One region of the Albirhodobacter sp. R86504 genome, then DNA from elsewhere that is predicted to be linked to it. Evidence: riboswitches for the same ligand, from Rfam matches in the RefSeq annotation. Region 1 holds a riboswitch; the other holds the start of a gene.
What was found. A riboswitch is a leader RNA that binds a small molecule or an ion and turns the genes downstream of it on or off. The one in region 1 is predicted to bind thiamine pyrophosphate.
Positions count from the first base shown of each region.

Region 2: another riboswitch for thiamine pyrophosphate. It lies ahead of thiB (thiamine ABC transporter substrate binding subunit); the one in region 1 lies ahead of thiC (phosphomethylpyrimidine synthase ThiC).

Region 1 is NZ_JAXHCH010000002.1:114,379-123,550, reverse strand. It holds gene SJY32_RS02670 (thiazole synthase) at 1-357, opposite strand, end outside; gene thiS (sulfur carrier protein ThiS) at 359-556, opposite strand; gene SJY32_RS02660 (FAD-dependent oxidoreductase) at 556-1,611, opposite strand; gene thiC (phosphomethylpyrimidine synthase ThiC) at 1,608-3,422, opposite strand; TPP riboswitch at 3,553-3,676, opposite strand; gene SJY32_RS02650 (dipeptidase) at 3,826-4,905, opposite strand; gene SJY32_RS02645 (ABC transporter ATP-binding protein) at 4,902-5,660, opposite strand; gene SJY32_RS02640 (ABC transporter ATP-binding protein) at 5,657-6,490, opposite strand; gene SJY32_RS02635 (ABC transporter permease) at 6,487-7,404, opposite strand; gene SJY32_RS02630 (ABC transporter permease) at 7,401-8,465, opposite strand; gene SJY32_RS02625 (ABC transporter substrate-binding protein) at 8,462-9,172, opposite strand, start outside.
Region 2 is NZ_JAXHCH010000002.1:2,366,275-2,375,446, forward strand. It holds gene petB (cytochrome b) at 1-201, shown strand, start outside; gene SJY32_RS13430 (cytochrome c1) at 219-1,004, shown strand; gene SJY32_RS13435 (ATP-binding cassette domain-containing protein) at 1,088-1,795, opposite strand; gene SJY32_RS13440 (thiamine/thiamine pyrophosphate ABC transporter permease ThiP) at 1,779-3,281, opposite strand; gene thiB (thiamine ABC transporter substrate binding subunit) at 3,278-4,252, opposite strand; TPP riboswitch at 4,285-4,381, opposite strand; gene aroC (chorismate synthase) at 4,482-5,582, shown strand; gene SJY32_RS13455 (S-(hydroxymethyl)glutathione dehydrogenase/class III alcohol dehydrogenase) at 5,647-6,777, opposite strand; gene SJY32_RS13460 (hypothetical protein) at 6,853-7,170, shown strand; gene SJY32_RS13465 (DUF2794 domain-containing protein) at 7,475-7,822, shown strand; gene SJY32_RS13470 (C40 family peptidase) at 7,845-8,672, opposite strand; gene SJY32_RS13475 (leucyl aminopeptidase family protein) at 8,681-9,172, opposite strand, start outside.

The DNA of each region.
Region 1 (9,172 bases):
CCCTTGCGCGCATAACTCCGTTGCGGCCTCGACCAATCCGAAGGGATCAGGTTGCAACGTGTCGGCGTGGCCGATGACTTCAAGTTTGATCCAATCCGTCCCGAATAGCTCGCGCGCCATGAGGGCTGTGGTGATTGCTTCACGCGCGCTGTGACATCCGGCCGTATTGGGCAAGACCCGCGCGCCGCTCTCGCGCAGGAGCGCGCGGAACGCCTCCCCCTCGGCCCCTTCGCGGCGCAGGGAAACCGTGATGACCTCCGTCCCCGAGGCCACAATCGCCGCGCGCAAGATGGCGGGCGAGGGATATTGCGCTGTTCCGAGCATCAAGCGCGATGTCAGTTCTGTGCCGTAAAACATCCTAGCCTCCCTGCATCGGTGAAAGCACTTCGATTTTGGCCCCGTCGATCAGGGAGACCGCAGCGCGCATCCCGCGCGGCACAAACTGACCATTCAACGCCGTCGCGACGCTTGTCGCGTCGAAGCCGCGCTCCTCAATCAAGTCGTGCAAGGTGGCGGCCTGTGTCGCAATCGTTTCGCCGTTAAGATCGACCAGCATCAGTGAGCTCCGTAGGAAAGGACGCCCGCCGCGAGCTGCGATGCAAGGCGTTCAGCGAGGATCGGGGCCATCAAGAACCCGTGACGATACAACCCGTTGAGATGTATTCTGCCCATATCTGTACCGGTTTGCGTGGCCTCGGCATCTGGCCCTTCAAACCGCAGCGCGGGCAGATTATCGGCAAATGCAGGGCGCAGGCCCGTGCCAGTTTCCAACAAGACCGCCTCCGCAAACGCAGGGTGGAGCGCATAGGCTGCCGACAACAGCTCCATCAGCGCGCGGGCAGTGATGGGGCCGCTGCGTGCGCTTTCGATCATGGTCGCCCCGATCATAAAACGCCCCTCGCCGCGCGGAACGATGTAGCAAGGGAACCGCGGATGCAGCAGACGGATCGGGCGGCTCAACGTTATGTCCGCACTTTCCACCAGCATCATCTCGCCGCGCACGGCCCGCAGATCGCGCACCGCCCCCCCTGCCACATTGCCCCCCCCTGCCACACTGGCCCCCTTCACCGCAGACATACCGCGGCAATCGATCACACGGCCCCGTGGTGCGGCAGAGCGAAATTCGACCCCCCGCGCAGCAAGGGCGGCCCGCAGATCCTCCAGCGCCGCGCGCGGATCAAGATGCGCCTCCTGCGGATAGTGCAACCCGCGCGCGAAACGACCTTTCAGCGACGGCTCCAGATCGTCTGGCGTGACCCATTGATGCGCTTGGGGGTCATTGCGCGCCGTTGCGCGGGCGAAGCGATCAAGCTCCTGCCCGTCGCGGGCGGGTGCCACGACCAGCGTGCCGCGTTTCACATAGGATTTGGCCCGCGCCGCCCACCACTCCAGCGCCGCGCGACCTTGGACAACAATCTCGCGCGGTGCGGATTCGCCTTCGCAATCGGGCGCAAGCATTCCGCCTGCCAGCCGCGATGCCGCAGGCGGCGCGTCGCCTGCGGGGGACGGGGTGATGACCTCGACAGCCACCCCCCGCTCCGCGAGGGCCGTGGCGGCGCAAAGCCCCGCCACCCCTGCCCCGAGAACCGAATAGAGCGCCGCCTCACTCATTCCGCAGGCTCTGTTTTGATGTCCGCCGCAGGCACGTAGAGCGCGCCGCCTTCGCGGAACTTCGCCGCCATGCGCTCCATCCCCTCCTCTTTTTCGGCCGCCGCCCGAATATCGTGGCTGATCTTCATCGAGCAGAATTTCGGCCCGCACATTGAACAAAAATGCGCGACCTTATGCGCGTCTTTGGGCATGGTCTCGTCATGCATCGACATCGCGGTTTCAGGATCGAGCGAGAGGTTGAATTGATCCACCCAGCGGAATTCAAACCGCGCCCGCGACAATGCGTCATCGCGCAGCTGCGCCCCCGGATGCCCTTTCGCGAGATCTGCGGCATGGGCGGCAAGCTTGTAGGTAATCACCCCCACTTTGACATCGTCGCGGTCAGGCAGGCCCAGATGTTCCTTAGGCGTGACGTAGCACAGCATCGCCGTGCCATACCAACCGATCATCGCCGCCCCGATCGCCGAGGTGATATGATCATAGCCCGGCGCGATATCGGTCGTGAGCGGCCCAAGCGTGTAGAATGGCGCCTCGGCGCAATGTTCCAATTGCTTGTCCATATTCGCTTTGATCTTGTGCATCGGCACATGGCCGGGCCCCTCGATCATCACCTGACAATCGCGGGCCCATGCGATTTTCGTCAGCTCGCCCAGCGTCTCCAGTTCGGCAAACTGCGCCTGATCATTGGCATCCGCGATCGACCCGGGGCGCAGCCCGTCTCCCAGAGAGAAGCTCACGTCATACTTGCGGCAAATCTCGCAGATTTCTTCGAAATGCTCATAGAGGAAGCTCTCACGGTGATGATGCAAACACCACTTCGCCATGATCGAGCCGCCACGCGACACGATCCCTGTGACGCGTTTCGCGGTCATCGGAATCATATGCAACCGGACGCCCGCATGGATTGTGAAATAGTCAACGCCCTGCTCGGCCTGCTCGATCAGCGTGTCCCGGAAAATCTCCCATGTCAGATCCTCCGCGATACCGTTTACCTTTTCTAACGCCTGATAGAGCGGCACTGTCCCGATCGGCACCGGCGCATTGCGGATGATCCAATCACGGATGTTGTGGATATTGCGGCCCGTGGATAGGTCCATCACCGTATCGGCGCCCCAGCGGATCGCCCAGACCATCTTCTCCACCTCCTCCTCCATCGAGGAAGTCACCGCGGAATTGCCGATATTGGCGTTGATCTTCACCAAGAAATTACGCCCGATGATCACCGGTTCCAACTCGCGGTGGTTGATATTGGCGGGGATGATCGCGCGGCCTTTGGCGATTTCTTCGCGCACGAATTCAGGCGTCACCAGATCAGGGATCGATGCGCCGAAATCCTCGCCATCGCGGGCCTCGGCCCATGCCGCGGTGCGCCCCATATTCTCGCGGATGGCGACGAATTCCATCTCTGGCGTGATGACCCCCGCCTTTGCATAGGCAAGCTGTGTGACGGCGCGGTCACCCACGGCGCGCAAGGGGGCGCGTTGATGCGGGAAGGCAGGGGTCAGGCGGTCGCCCTCGACAAACCCGTTGTCGGCAGCGGTGACTTCGCGGGCCTCATACGCCTCAACATCGCCGCGCTTGCTGCGCCAATCGCCCCGCACATCGGCCAAGCCTTTCGCGATGTCGATCTGCACCGCGTCATCGGTATACGGGCCGGAGCTGTCATAGACAGTGATTGCAGGCTCGTTCGAGATCGCAATCTCGCGCATCGGCACTTTGATATCGTGGATATGCCCCGCGACATGGACTTTCGTTGAGGCCGGCAAGGCGCCGGTGGTGATGGCGGGGATGATTTTGGTCTTCGCGTTCATTCAAGTGTCTCCACAAACAAGGAGACCCAATCCGAACATCAGCAAGAAAGGGGCCATCAGCCCCGACGCGCCCCTTTCGGATGCGCAAAAGGGCCCTGAGGCCCGAAGGCCCGCCCATGATGATGGATGCGGAGATACCCTTCGGTCTTCCTACGCCAGTGTCAACTGGGTCAGGTTCAAAGGGTCGCTGCACCGTGCAAGCCATGCACATTCAGCCTCTCAGTCCCTTAGGCGGGACTCCCCTGACGTGGGGCAACTATCGGAAAGGAACGACGCGTCGTCAACCGGAAAATTTCCGGCGCGGCACGTGTCGCGCGGCAGCATAAGGCGCCCGCCAAGAGCTGTAATGTAAACCAGCCCCGCGAGGCGCAACGGGAACCATCGCCATCAGGGCAAATCGCGATCAGGGCTTCCAGACGCGGTCCAACACCGCAAACCAGTTTTCGTGGCACAGTTTTTTCATTAACTCCCCGCCGTAGCCATGCGCCGTCAGCGCCGCGCGGAACGCCACCAGGCCTGCGCTATCGCCCATAACTTTGGGCACCTGCGCGCCATCGAAATCCGACCCGAAGCCCACGTGATCCTCTCCCAAAACCGACAGAAGATGATCCAGATGCCTAAGCATCGGATCAAAGCCGCGATCGTCCGATTTCGCGCCATCCTCATTGAGGAACCCTGTCGCGAAATTCAGCCCAACCATGCCGCGCGTGTCGCGGATGATCGCAAGCTGCCGATCTGTGAGGTTGCGCGAGGAGGGCGTGATTGCATGGGCGTTTGAGTGCGTCGCCACCAAAGGCGCATCCGACAGCGCGGCGATGTCATTGAACCCCGCCTCGTTGAGATGCGACAGATCAAGCATGATCCCGAGCTCGTTGCAAAGCCGCACGAGATCCTTGCCGGCCGCCGTCAGACCATCGCCAGTATCGGGCGATGAGGGATAAGCAAACGGCACGCCGTGGCCAAATACCGTCGGACGCGACCAGACCGGACCTAGCGACCGCAGCCCCATGTCATGAAACAGATAGAGCGCATCGAGATCCGCCGCGATCGGCTCGGCGCCCTCAATATGCATGATCCCGGAGATGACGCCCTCGGCTTGACACGCACGTAATTCGGCCACCGTGCGGCACAGGCGAAACGCCCCGCCCGACGCGCGCTCCATCCATTTCAGATGACCCGCCATTTCCATGGCAATCGGCAGCGCTTCGCGGTGGTCAATCAACGGCGGCAGCGGCGCTTTATACGGCGGATTGGCCATCAGGTCGTCGATATCAACGGGCTGATCGGGCGAGGAGATGTAAATCGCAAAGAACCCGCCGCCCAGTCCGCCACGTTTCATGCGCGGCAGATCAAGATGCCCCTTTTCCGTATCGGTCAACCACGTAGCTTCGCGATTGGCGGGATCGCGCAAAAGCCGCAGCAAGAAATCGTTGTGACCATCAAAGATCATCGGCGTGTCGTGCGCGTTCATTGTCTCGCTCATGGGGCTTTAAATCCTTCGCTGGCGACCAGCAAATCTTGGGTGTAGCGTTGTGTTGCGGCGCGGCTTTGTAAGGCCTCGCGCGGGAGTTCCTCGACGCAAGCGCCGTGTTGCATTACCAAAAGCCGCTCGCACATATGGGCAACCACGGCGAGATCGTGACTCACCAGAAGATATGTCAGCCCCTTTTCAGCACGCAGCGCATCTAAAAGGTTAAGGACTTCGGCCTGAATCGACGCGTCCAGCGCGGAGGTCGGCTCGTCCAGCAAGAGGATCTCGGGTTCCAATATCAAGGCACGCGCAATCGCCACGCGCTGGCGTTGCCCGCCGGAGAGCTGATGCGGGTAGCGGAACCTGAAGCCCTTGCCCAAACCGACATCCTCAAGCGCCTTTTCAATCCGCGCTTCCGCATCGGAAAAGCCGTGAATTGCGAGCGGCTCGGAGAGGACGCGGTCGATCGTGTGACGCGGATGGATTGACCCATAGGGATCTTGAAACACCATCTGAACCTGCCGGTAGAACGCAGGATCACGCGGCGTTTTCAAAGGCACGCCGTTGATCCTGACCTCGCCCCCCGAAATCGACGCGAGACCGCAAATTGCCCGCAACACGGTCGATTTTCCCGATCCGCTTTCCCCGACCAGCCCGTAGCTTTCGCCTTGCTGAACATCCAAACTCACGTTTTTCACCGCGTTGACGGCGGCGTGGCCCTTTCCGTAGGTCACGGCAAGATCACGAATTTCAATCAACGCCGTCATGCCAGCCACTCCGGATCGCGGGTCAGGGTTTGCAAAGGCGCACGGTCTCCGTCGATCTTGGGCAGGCAGTTCAACAAGCCCTGCGTGTAGGGGTGGCGCGCATTGTGCAGATCACGCGCGGCGATCTCCTCCACAACGCGCCCCGCATACATCACCATAACGCGGTCGCAAAACGACGAAACAAGCCGCAGATCGTGACTGATAAAGATCAACCCCATCCCGCGATCGCGCACAAGATCATCGAGGATTCGCAAAACATCCAATTGCACCGTCACATCCAGCGCCGATGTCACCTCATCCGCGATGAGCAAATCCGGCTCCGCGATCAACATCATCGCGATCATCGCGCGCTGCCCCATGCCGCCCGAAAGCTCGTGCGGATAGGCGTTGAACACGCGCTCGGCGTTGCGGATCTGAACCGCCTCCAACATGGCAATTGCGGCGTCTTTTGCCTGCGAACGGCTGGTCTTGCCGCGCCGCGCAAAGGCTTCGACAATCTGGCGGCCGATGGTCATCACCGGATTGAGGGAATATTTCGGATCTTGCATGATCATGCTCATCCGCGGGCCGCGCAAGCTGCGCCACGTTTTGGTGGAGGCCTTGCGCAGATCAATCCCTTCGAATTCGAGGCGCTGCGCTGTCACCGTGCCCGCCGCGGGCGTCAAACCCAAAATGGCGCGGCCCGTTTGGCTTTTTCCTGATCCGCTTTCTCCCACGATCCCGAGCCGTTCCCGACCCAAGTTGAAGCCGACATCGCGAACGACCCGCCGCGGCCCTTCCCGCGTGGGAAAGGACACGTTCAGGCCCTCTACTTGAAGCATATCTGTCATTTCTCACCTTTCGGATCGAGCACGTCGCGCAACCCGTCGCCCAGCAAGTTGAACCCGAGCGACACCGTAAAAATGGCGATCCCGGGCATCGTGGCCACCCACCAAAAATCGATCATGAAGCGCCTGCCCGCCGCGATCATCGCGCCCCATTCAGGTTGGGGCGGCTGGGCGCCGAGGCCCAAGAAACCGAGCCCCGCAGCCGTCAGAATGATCCCCGCCATATCCAACGTGACCCGCACGATGACAGATGACAAACACAGCGGCACAACATGCCCCAAGATGATGCGAGGGCTCCGTGCGCCTTGCAACCGGATCGCCGCGATATAATCGGCATCGCGGATGGTCAGGGTTTCGGCACGCGCGAGGCGGGCATAGGGCGGCCAACTGGTGATTGCAATTGCGATGATCGCATTCTCAATGCCCGGCCCCAAGGCCGCGACGAAGGCGAGCGCAAGGATCAGACGCGGGAACGCGAGGAAGATGTCCGTAATCCGCATGAGAACGGTATCGACCCACCCGCCGAAATACCCCGCCGTTGTGCCCACCGCCAACCCGATCGGCGTTGCGATAACGGCAACGAGTGCGACAACCATCAGCGTCACGCGCGAACCGTGGACGATACGGCTAAAGATATCGCGCGCCTGATCATCCGTCCCCATCAGATGATCCCAAGACGGCGGCAGCAAACGCTCGGTCCGCAGATCGCCCCCTTTCAGGGGATCGTAAGGGGCGATGACGGTTGCAAAGATCGCCATAAGGATCAGCACCACGACGATCCCGAGGCCAACCATTGCGAGCTTGTTGCGCCGCAGTTGGGACCACGTCCTATAAGCTTGCCCCAACCGCGCTTGACGGCGCGAGGCAGGATGATCGCTGAGCAACCATTCGCGGGTGGAAAGATGTGGCGCGCTCATTTGCGCCGCCGGACGCGCGGATCGAGCACGCTGTAAAGAAGATCGGACAAAAGATTGAGCCCCACAAAGATAATGCCGATGACCAATGTCCCGCCCAGGACCGCATTCATATCGGCGTTCTGGAGGCTGTTGGTCAAATATTGCCCCAGACCCGGCCAAGCGAAGACGGTCTCGGTCAGAACCGACCCTTCCAGCAGGCCCGCGTAAGACAAAGCGATGACGGTGATCAATGGAACGGCCGCGTTGCGCAGCGCATGCACCCAGATGATCCGCCATTCCGCTACGCCCTTCACTCGGGCGGCGATGATGTATTCCTGTCCCAATTCGGCCAACATGAACGACCGCGTCATGCGGCTGATATAGGCCATGGAGAAATAGCCCAGAAGACTCGCGGGCAAGGCAAGATGCGCCAGAACATTCCAAAACGCATCCCACTGCCCCTGCATCGCGGTATCAATCAGCAAGAGGCCCGTCGTTTGCGTTACGGAATACTCATAGGCAATATCAATGCGCCCCGGCCCCGCGACCCAGCCAAGCTTGGCGTAGAAAATCAAGAGGCCCAGCAGACCGAGCCAAAAGATCGGCGCCGAATATCCCACCAATCCGATAACCCGAATGATCTGATCGGCCAGTTTGCCCTGACGCACCGCCCCCCAAATCCCCAAAGGCACGCCAAACAGCGTCCCCAAGATGATGCCTGCCGTCGCAAGTTCCAGCGTTGCCGGGAAGACCCGCGCGATATCTTCCGTGATTGGCTTTTTCGTCAAAACGGACGTTCCAAGATCACCCGACATCGCATCTTTCAGGTAGATCACGAATTGCTCGTAGAGCGGCTTGTCCAGACCAAGCGCGATATAGGCAGCATCATAGGTGGATTTCGACGCGCGATCCCCTACCACGGCCAGCACCGGATCGACCGGAACAACGCGCCCGATAATGAAGGTCACAATCAACAGACCGAGGAAGGTGATCGCCACCGTTGCCAAAAGCTTGATCAGCTTGGCTATGATGGCAGGAAGGGCGCGCCAGCGCCCCCCCAAATGTGTTTGGGCCGAACTCATTCCGATTTGCTCACTTTGCGGAAGGAGTTATCGTTGAACGACGGCCCGATGATGAACCCGTCAACAGACGTCCGCTCCCCGAGCACTTCGATCTCTTGGAACATGATCACGAAGGGCGACGTTTGCTGATGCTCGGTTTGCAGATCGAGGTAGAGATCCGCGCGCGCGGCCGTGTCTTTCTCCAACACGGCTGCGTCAGCTTTTGCCGTCATCTCGGGAATATCCCACGCATTGCGCCACGCGAGCGGCTTGGCAGCGGCGTCATCCGAATTGTCAGGGTTGCGTGCGAAGGTATCGGCGTTGGTATGCGGATCTTGATAATCAGGGCCCCAACGACCGATATAGATGTCATGCGCCCGTGCGCGGTATTTCGTAAGGGTCTGCTGCCCGTCGCCCGGAATGATTTCCAGATCGATGCCTGCTTGCGCCCACGTTTGCTGGATCGCCTCCGCCATGCCGGTAATCTCGGGCGTGTTGCGCGTATCCATCGTGACCGAGAACCCGTCAGGCACACCCGCCTCCGCCAGCAGCGCCTTCGCCTTTTCAACGTCGAGCGCATAAGGCGAGTCATTGAGCGCGCCCAAGAAGCCCTCAGGGAGGAAGGCTTGGTGAACCTTCACCTTTCCGTCCATGATCGTTTCGGCAATCGCGGAATAATCCACCAGATATTTAAGCGCCTCAGCGACTTGCGGCTTGGCGAGGAACTC
Region 2 (9,172 bases), 2.3 Mb from region 1:
GCAGTCGATTTCGTGGTTCTGATGTGGGTGGGCGCAATGCCGACCGATGGCATCTATCCATACATCTCGTTGCTCGGCGCTACTTACTGGTTCGCATATTTCTTCGTGATCCTCCCGCTATTGGGTGTGATCGAGAAGCCGCTGCCGGTGCCTGCGACCATCGAAGACGACTTCAATGCCCACTACGGCAAAGCCGAGTAAGGGAAAGGACTGACAAGATGAAGAAACTCATTCTTTCCGCGATCTCGGCCTTGGTAATCGGCACCGGCGCAGCATTTGCTGCCGGCTCCGAAGGCCATGTCGAAGATCACGCCTTCTCGTTTGAAGGTCCCTTCGGCAAGTTCGACCAAGAGCAACTGCGCCGCGGTTTCCAAGTCTATCGCGAAGTTTGCTCCGCGTGCCACGGGATGAAATTCGTTCCTCTGCGCTCGCTTGCAGATGAGGGCGGCCCTGAAATGAACGCGGATTGGGTTCGTGCTTACGCAGCAGAACTCGATTCGGTCATCGACCACGACACGGGCGAGGAGCGCCCGCGTCAGGAGACGGATCACTTCCCGTCCCGTTCGGGCGATGGCATGGGGCCGGATCTTTCGCTGATGGCGAAATCGCGCGCAGGGTTCCACGGGCCTTACGGCACGGGTATCTCGCAGTTGGTAAACGGAATCGGCGGGCCGGAATATATCGTCTCGCTTCTGACCGGTTACACCGGTGAGGAAAAAGAAGAAGCTGGTTCTGTGTTCTACGGCAACCACACTTTCGCTGGCGGCTGGATTCAGATGACTCCACCGCTTTCGGAAGGGTCTGTCGAGTATGAGGATGGCCACGAAGCGACCGTCGAGCATATGGCGGAAGATGTCGCGGCCTTCTTGATGTGGACAGCCGAGCCGAAGATGATGGCGCGTAAACAATGGGGCTTCGTTGCCGTCTTGTTGCTCGCTTTGCTCTCGACGCTGCTTTACCTGACCAACAAGCGGATCTGGGCGCCTTACAAAGATCACCACTGATCTTCGTAATAGGTGAAAAATTTAACGCGCTCCCTTACCGAAGGGGGCGCGTTTTCATTTCGGGCGGGGGCTCGGTGTGATGGCTAAGTTATCTCGCGGTCACCAAGATAGGCGCGCAGGGCAGAGGGCGGATGCGCAAGCAATTCGTGTGTCGGCGCGGCAGGATGGGCGCTCCCGTCAGATACAAAAATCGTCTGGGGGCACAGGCGGCGCGCATCATCGGGATCATGTGACACCATCAAGATTGTTAAGCCTTCCGCCGTCGCAATCTCGTCAACCAAGGCGAGCATCTCATCTTTCAGCGCAGGGCCAAGCGCAGCGAAAGGCTCATCAAGCAAGAGCATCGGCCTCGCCCGCAATAAGGCGCGAGCAAGAGCGACGCGCGATTGCTGCCCGCCTGAAAGCGCATTAGGTGTCCGTTCGCCCAGTCCGGCGAGGCCCGTGCGTGCGAGGCTCTCCTGTACCCGCGCGATGTCATCCGGGGTCAGGCGAAGTTTTGGCGAAATCCCCAACCCTATATTCTGCGCCACGGTGAGATGCGGGAACAGGTTTTGATCTTGGAACAAGATGGAAAGCGGGCGTTCGCCCGCTGGCACAGTGTTAAGATCGCGATCGCCCCACCGAATGCGCCCAGAGGTCGGCTTCAAAAAACCCGCAACGGCGTTCAGCAACGTCGACTTACCGGAGCCCGAAGCGCCGATGATTGCTGTCCGTGAGCCGGTATTGAGCGTAATATCGGCGCGTAACTGAAAGCTACCAGCCTCCACGAGCAAGTTATCGAGTACGAGCATGGCCAATCCGTTCAAATGCGACAAAGAGGGCGAAGGTAAGCCCCATCAATAAACACGCCGCCGCGGCGGCCTGTTCCATGCGGTAGGCCCCCATCAATTGAAACAACGCAAGCGGGAGGGTCTGGGTCCTGCCATCCGAGAATAGGGTGATGACGCCGAGATCCCCCATCGAGAAAGCCGCCGAAAGCCCCGCGCAAAAGCCGAGCGGCTGGCGTAGTCGGGGGAGGGCGACAAGCCGTAGATAGGCCCAACCTTTAATTCCCAATGACATCGCGAGACGGTCGTAGTCGCGGCGGAGGTTGCGCGCCTCAGGGGCCAATATGCGCAGCGCGAACGGGGTGGCCAATGTGGCGTTGGTCAGTAAGGTAACGGGCAATGCGAGGGAGGAGGGGTTAACGTAGGGCCGCGCGATCAAGAAAAGCCCCGTCCCCATAACCAAGGCGGAGGCCGTCATCGGCAATGTGCCTGCTGCGTCGGCCCAAGGGCGCTGCGCGAGCGCCAGTGGCAGGGCGAAGGCGATCGTGAGCATCGCAGAGGCAAGCGCAATCCCCACCGAGATGCCCGTCGCGCGCCAGATCGTCGGGGGGAGCTCAGGAATCGCGAGGAACCCGCGCGCAAAGACCATTGCAAGCGGTGCGATCAAAAACAGACTGGCGGCGAGAATAACCAGCGCGTCATATTTGGACACTGGGAGGCTCGTGTCGGGACGCAGCATACCTCGTGTTCCGCCGCTCTCGCGGGAAAAGCGGAGGGCGACACTCACCGCAATGATACAAATCACTGTCTGCAAGACAGCGAGGGAGGCCGCACGCGCGATGTCGAAATCAAACCGGAAGGCTTGATAGATGGCGAGTTCGATCGTTGTGGCGCGCGGTCCGCCACCCATTGTGAGGGCCACGGCGAAGGAGGTCAGGCAGACGAGAAAGATCGCTAGAAACGCACTGGGCAGAACCCGCTTGAGCATCGGTGTTTCGATATGACGAAACCGGTCCCGCGCATCAAACCCCAAAGAGGCCGCGAGGCGGTGGTGCTCCTGTGGGATTGATGCCCAGCCGTGCAGCAACATGCGGGTCGCTAACGGCAGGTTGAAAAACACATGCGCGAGTATAACGCCGCTGACACCGTAAATATTGACTTCGGGGAGGCCAATCGCGCTGAAGGCAGTATTGATCGGGCCGGTGCGACCAAAAAGAGCGATCAAGCCGAGGGTCGCGACGATCGTAGGTAACAAAAAGGGCGCTCCCAGCAGGGAGATGAGCATCGCGCGGCCGTAAAAACGTCGCCTATGGAGCGCGCGCGCCACCGGAATAGCGCCCAGAATCGATAGCGCGGCGGAGGCGAATGCTTGTAGCACGGTAAAACGCACAGCGCTAAGGTCCGAGGCGCGTAAGGTGCCCAAGCCGCCCGCGAACCAGATCGTCGCGAGCAGCGGGCAGAGGATCAGCGCCGCAATTAGACTGGCAGAAAACGGCGCTGATTTGATCATTTAAATGCGGCCAGCCAGTCGTCGAGGGCAGGCTGGCGAAGGGCTTCAGCTTCGGATTCCGAGTAGGAGAAGGTCTTTGCGGGGCGTGGCAAGGCCGCGAACCCGTCCGGCAGGAAGCCATCCTTGATGATGACCGGATAAGACCAGTTGGCGGTGGAAATTTGCGATTGGAACCCGTCCGACAGGATGTATGTCATGAAGCTCTGCGCAAGGTCGGGTTGATCTGATCCGGCCAATTGCGCAGCAAGTTCGGTATAAAGATAGTGCCCTTCGTCGAAGATCGCGGCGGCCTTCGTATCATCCTCTTCCGCGATGATGTGATAGGCTGGTGAGGTCGTGAAGGACAGCACCATGTCGACCTCCCCTTCGGTGAACAAGCCATAGGCTTCCGACCAGCCCGGGGTGACCGTCAAAACTTTTGGCGCGAGCTTCGCCCACGCTTCGCCCGCTTTGTCGCCGTAAACAGCATTCACCCAAAGCAACAATCCGAGTCCCGAAACCGATGACCGAGGATCTTGGATCGCGATTTTAACATCCGTCTCAAGCAGCGCATCGAAGGAGGACGGGGGCGATGCGAGTTTGGTTTTGTCATAGACAAAGGCGAGTTCCGACCAATCGAAGGGGAGGAAAGTCTCGTCCGCCCAAGCGACAGGCAGCGTGAGGCGTGAGGCATCTTCGCCATGAGGCGCAAAAAGTCCGGTCTCGCGCGCCCGCGCTGTTTGATCCGAATTAAGCCCGATGACGACATCGGCTTCGGTTTTGTCGCCCTCAAGCAGCAAACGCGGTAGAATATCCCCCGCAACGAATTGCAGGTCGCACGCGCAGCTTTCCTCGAAACCGGTTTCGATCATCGGCCCCGGCCCCCATTCGGAGGTGAAATACTCGGGCGCGTAAACGGTGAGGACAGGTTTATCGTCCGCCAGCAAAGGCGTGGCAGCGATCAGTCCTGCAAGCGTAAGGATGGTTCTCATAGGTCTCTCCATAGCTCCGGACGGGGCAAGGCGGGAGGACCCGATACCTTCCCTCCGCCGGTGTTAACCGGTTCAGGTTCGACGGGTTCGCATGCGCATCTCAGCCGTAAGGCACCCCGAGGTTTGCCCGACCATAGGGTGTCACATTGCCCGCGCAAGAGGAAATTCGGGGATTTCGCTTGGAATTACGGGGCGCGGCGGCTAATCGGGGAGGCAAAGGAGACCCGCGATGAGCTTCAACACTTTTGGACATCTGTTCCGCGTCACCACTTGGGGCGAAAGCCACGGCCCAGCATTGGGGGCCACCGTGGATGGCTGCCCGCCCGGCGTTGATCTGACTGAGGAGTTCATTCAGGTCTTTCTCGATCGTCGTCGCCCCGGCCAAAGCAAGGAAACAACGCAGCGCCAAGAGGCCGACCGCGTTAAAATCCTGTCTGGTGTGTTTGAGGGTAAAACGACCGGTACGCCGATCCAATTGATGATCGAGAATACCGATCAGCGCTCCAAGGATTATGGCGCAATCGCGCAACAGTTCCGGCCTGGCCATGCGGATATTACGTATCATCAAAAATATGGCGTTCGCGATTATCGCGGCGGCGGACGGTCCTCCGCGCGCGAAACCGCGGCACGCGTTGCCGCTGGCGGCGTGGCGCAAGCGGTTTTGGCCAAGATGGTGCCAGATTTGCAGATCACCGGCTATATGATCCAGATGGGCGCAAAGCATATCAATCGCGAGCGGTTTGACCGCGATGAAATTCTGCGCAACCCGTTTTTCATTCCCGATGCGGAGGTCGTCGCGGAATGGGCGGATTATTTGCAAGCGATCCGTAAGAATCACTCCTCAGTTGGCGCAATGATCGAGGTGACTGCGGTCGGTGTGCCAGCGGGGCTGGGTGCGCCTATCTACGCCAAAATGGATACAGATCTTGCGGCCGCGATGATGTCGATCAATGCGGTCAAAGGCGTCGAGATCGGTGAAGGAATGGCGGCGGCGGCGCTGACCGGTGTTGAGAACGCCGACGAGATCGTCATGGGGCCGGATGGGCCTGAGTTCCTATCAAACCACGCGGGCGGAATCTTGGGCGGGATTACCACTGGCCAGCCGATCGCGTTGCGTTTTTCCGTCAAGCCGACCTCGTCGATTTTGACCCCAAGGCGCTCGATCAATGCTGCGGGTGAAGAGGTCGAGGTGGTCACCAAAGGCCGTCATGATCCTTGTGTCGGGATTCGCGCTGTCCCCGTGGCGGAGGCGATGATGGCTTGCGTGATCTTGGATCACCTGCTGCTTGACCGGGGCCAAACGGGCGGCGAACGGGGGCAGATCGGGTAGTTCCTGATCGCTGTCTTAAGCTTACAATAAAGGCTCCGGCGGATAAGCGCCGGAGCCTCTTTCGTTAAAATACCACGACCGAGCGAATGCTTTCGCCCGTGTGGATCATGTCAAAGGCCTTGTTGATATCTTCCAGAGGCAAGACATGCGTGATCATCGGGTCGATCTCGATTTTGCCATCCATATACCAATCCACGATCTGCGGAACATCGGTGCGACCGCGCGCGCCGCCAAATGCCGTGCCTTTCCAGACGCGCCCCGTCACGAGTTGGAACGGTCGTGTTTCGATCACGGCTCCCGCTGGCGCAACGCCGATGATGATCGACTGGCCCCAGCCGCGATGCGTGCATTCGAGCGCATCGCGCATGACTTTCACATTGCCCGTGCAGTCAAACGAATAATCCGCGCCGCCAATCTGATCGAAAGGCGTTTTCGTAAGGTTGACGATATGATCAACAACCGATCCCTCAATCTTGGAAGGGTTGATGAAATGCGTCATGCCGAAATGCTCGGCCATTTCGCGTTTCCCGTCATTCAGATCAACGCCGATAATCATATCCGCGCCCGCGAGCCGCAGCCCTTGCAGAACGTTGAGGCCGATTCCGCCGAGCCCGAACACGACGGCTTTCGCGCCGATCTCGACCTTGGCCGTGTTGATCACTGCGCCGATCCCTGTCGTGACGCCACAGCCGATGTAGCAAATCTTATCGAATGGCGCATCTTCGCGGACTTTCGCGAGGGCAATTTCCGGCACAACAGTATGCTGCGCGAAGGTTGAGCACCCCATGTAGTGATGAATGGGCGTGCCATCGAGCATCGAGAAGCGCGTTGATCCATCCGGCAGGAGCCCTTGACCCTGCGTCGCGCGAATCGACGTACATAGGTTGGTTTTCTGGCTGAGGCATGAAGGGCACTGGCGGCACTCGGGTGTATAAAGTGGGATCACATGATCGCCGGGCTTCAACGTGGTGACGCCCTCGCCGACCTCAATGACAATCCCTGCCCCCTCGTGGCCCAAAATCGCGGGGAAAATTCCTTCGGGATCTGCGCCTGAGAGCGTGAACTCGTCAGTATGGCAGATGCCAGTCGCTTTAATCTCTACGAGAACTTCTCCGGCCTTTGGGCCTTCCAAATTCACATCCATCACGACCAGTGGTTTACCGGCTTCAATGGCGACAGCGGCACGGGTTCTCATATTGCGCTCCTCAATGTATAGATGTCGCGGAGACTTGCTTACCAAAGCGCGCAACGCAACCGTGAGGTATATGAAATGAACAAATATTTGATATTCGCGGGGATTTCCCTGCTTGCAGCCTGTCAACCCGCGGAGCCTGAAGTTGCTGTCGTGACGCCGACCGTTCTAAGCCCTGCGGATACCGTTTTCGAGGAACGTGAACCGGATTTGTGCAAGGCAATCAATTACGTACCGTATTTGAGCCAGCCGGGGTCTGTTGTGGCGTCTCTCGGGATTGAAGGGCCTTATCGTGTCGTTGCATGGCGCGGCATTGAGGCGCAGGAATATAATCCGCAACGTGTGACATTCCGTCTCGACGCGGCAGGAAACATCTACAACATCGACTGTGGCTAAAGGGCGCATCCCCCCGCTGGGGGCGCATCTTCGGCGAATTTAACAAACCCCGCTCTCGAATGAGGGCGGGGTTTTTATTCAGGTGCTCTCGACGGTGCAGTCGAGGTGGGGGCTGTTACGGTGCACCGTCGAGGGCCTTCGCGCTTGGCGCTATACATCTCTTCGCATTCAGGTAAGGCGATTGCATGGAGGTGGGGTGGAGAACCTGTGATGAAATTGCGGTAGGATTGCGGCTTTGGCGCCGCAAGGCATGCTTCGCTTCGAACCCGTTGATTTGTATCCAAACCAGTGGCAGTCTGATCTCATGACGGCTCAACCACCGATCCCCTTTCCTAACAGCCCCCCTGACGCGCCGCAGGTCACGTTCGATCGCAAAGAACTGATGCTCATCATGGGGCTATACGGTCGGATGGTTGCGGCGGGGGAATGGCGTGATTACGGGTTGAGCTTTCTGTCGGAGGTTGCAGTATTCGCGGCGTTCCGGCGGGCGGCGGAGAACCCGCTTTACCGTATCGAGAAACGCCCCAAATTGCGAATGCGGCAGGGGCTTTATGCCGTGATCGGGCCCGAGGGTCAGATTTTGCGGCGGGGCCACGACTTACCGCAGGTTCTGCGCGTGCTTGAACGAAAGCTGATCCGTCCGATCGACTGACTTTGCGGTCTCGGTGCCGCGATCACGGGCGATGGATGCCAAGCGGGGGCCCGTCACCATGCGCTTCGATCCGTGCGATTGCGCCCTCAAGCGGCTCAAACATCACTGTCATATATCCGGCATTGGCGTGTAAAATCCGTTTGTCGTCCACGACCCATGCCACATGCCCGCGCCAGAATATTAAATCCCCGCGCTGATGCTTACCTGTCATCGGCGCGAAGGCCTGACGCTGCAAATCACTGTCCGCGGGGCAGGCGCGCCCGGCCGCGTGCATGGCAATTTGCACCAGACCCGAGCAATCAATACCAGACCGCGAATTGCCTCCCCAAAGATAGGGCGTTCCGATCAAACTCTCTGCGACGGCCACGGGATCTTGCGCTGCGGTCTCGCTGAGGTGCTGCGTCGGGATCCAACCATCCTCAACCTTTGCAAACGCGCCTTGGATATCCGTCACGCGCACACGGCTGCCGAGGGAGAGACTTTCGCGATCACCCGATTTGAAGCTTGCTTCGGTGTAAATATGCGTTGCGGGCGCGCTGACGCGGTGAGTTGTGGGGGTGGGCGACGAGAGGGCAGATGTCCTGACCCAGCCGCAATACCCATCGGCCTGCGCTTGCACAAAGCTGTCATCATCGCGGCGATCAATCACTGTAACCAGCGCGCCGCGCAGCAGTTGCCGCTCACGCTTTGCCGCACCATCAATGCTAGACATCAAGTTAACGACGGGCAGGCAAATTTGCGCGGCTTCGCCATCCGTGAAATGCGGCGCATCGAGTACGCCCTTTAGCGTGTTTAACGCGACTCGGCCGGAGTAAGGCGTGAGGCGACGATCTAGGCGAGTTTCGTTCATTTGTGACCTCATTCCATATCGGGCAATATGGTAGGCAATGCTGCGAGGATCGCGCGCGCGCCTTGCCCTACGCCGCCTTTCTGGCGGGCGGGCGCGGCGCTGGGCTGCCATCCGTAGATGTCGAAATGCGCGAATTTCTCGGTGTCGGTGACGAAACGGCGTAAGAACAACGCCGCAGTGATCGATCCTGCCATGCCGCCTGCGGGGGCGTTATCAAGATCCGCGATGCCCGGCTCGATCATCGTCTCATAAGGCTCCCAAAGCGGCATGCGCCAAAGTGGGTCACGCGCTTCAGACGCCCCTCGTGCCAAGGCGACCGCAATATGATCGCTGTCGGTATAGAAGGGCGGAATATCTGGCCCCAGCGCGACCCTTGCGGCTCCCGTCAAGGTCGCCATGCAAAGCATCAGGTCAGGTGTTTCCTCAGCCGCATATGTTAGCGCATCAGCGAGCACGAGCCGACCTTCCGCATCGGTATTGTTCACCTCAACGGTCAAGCC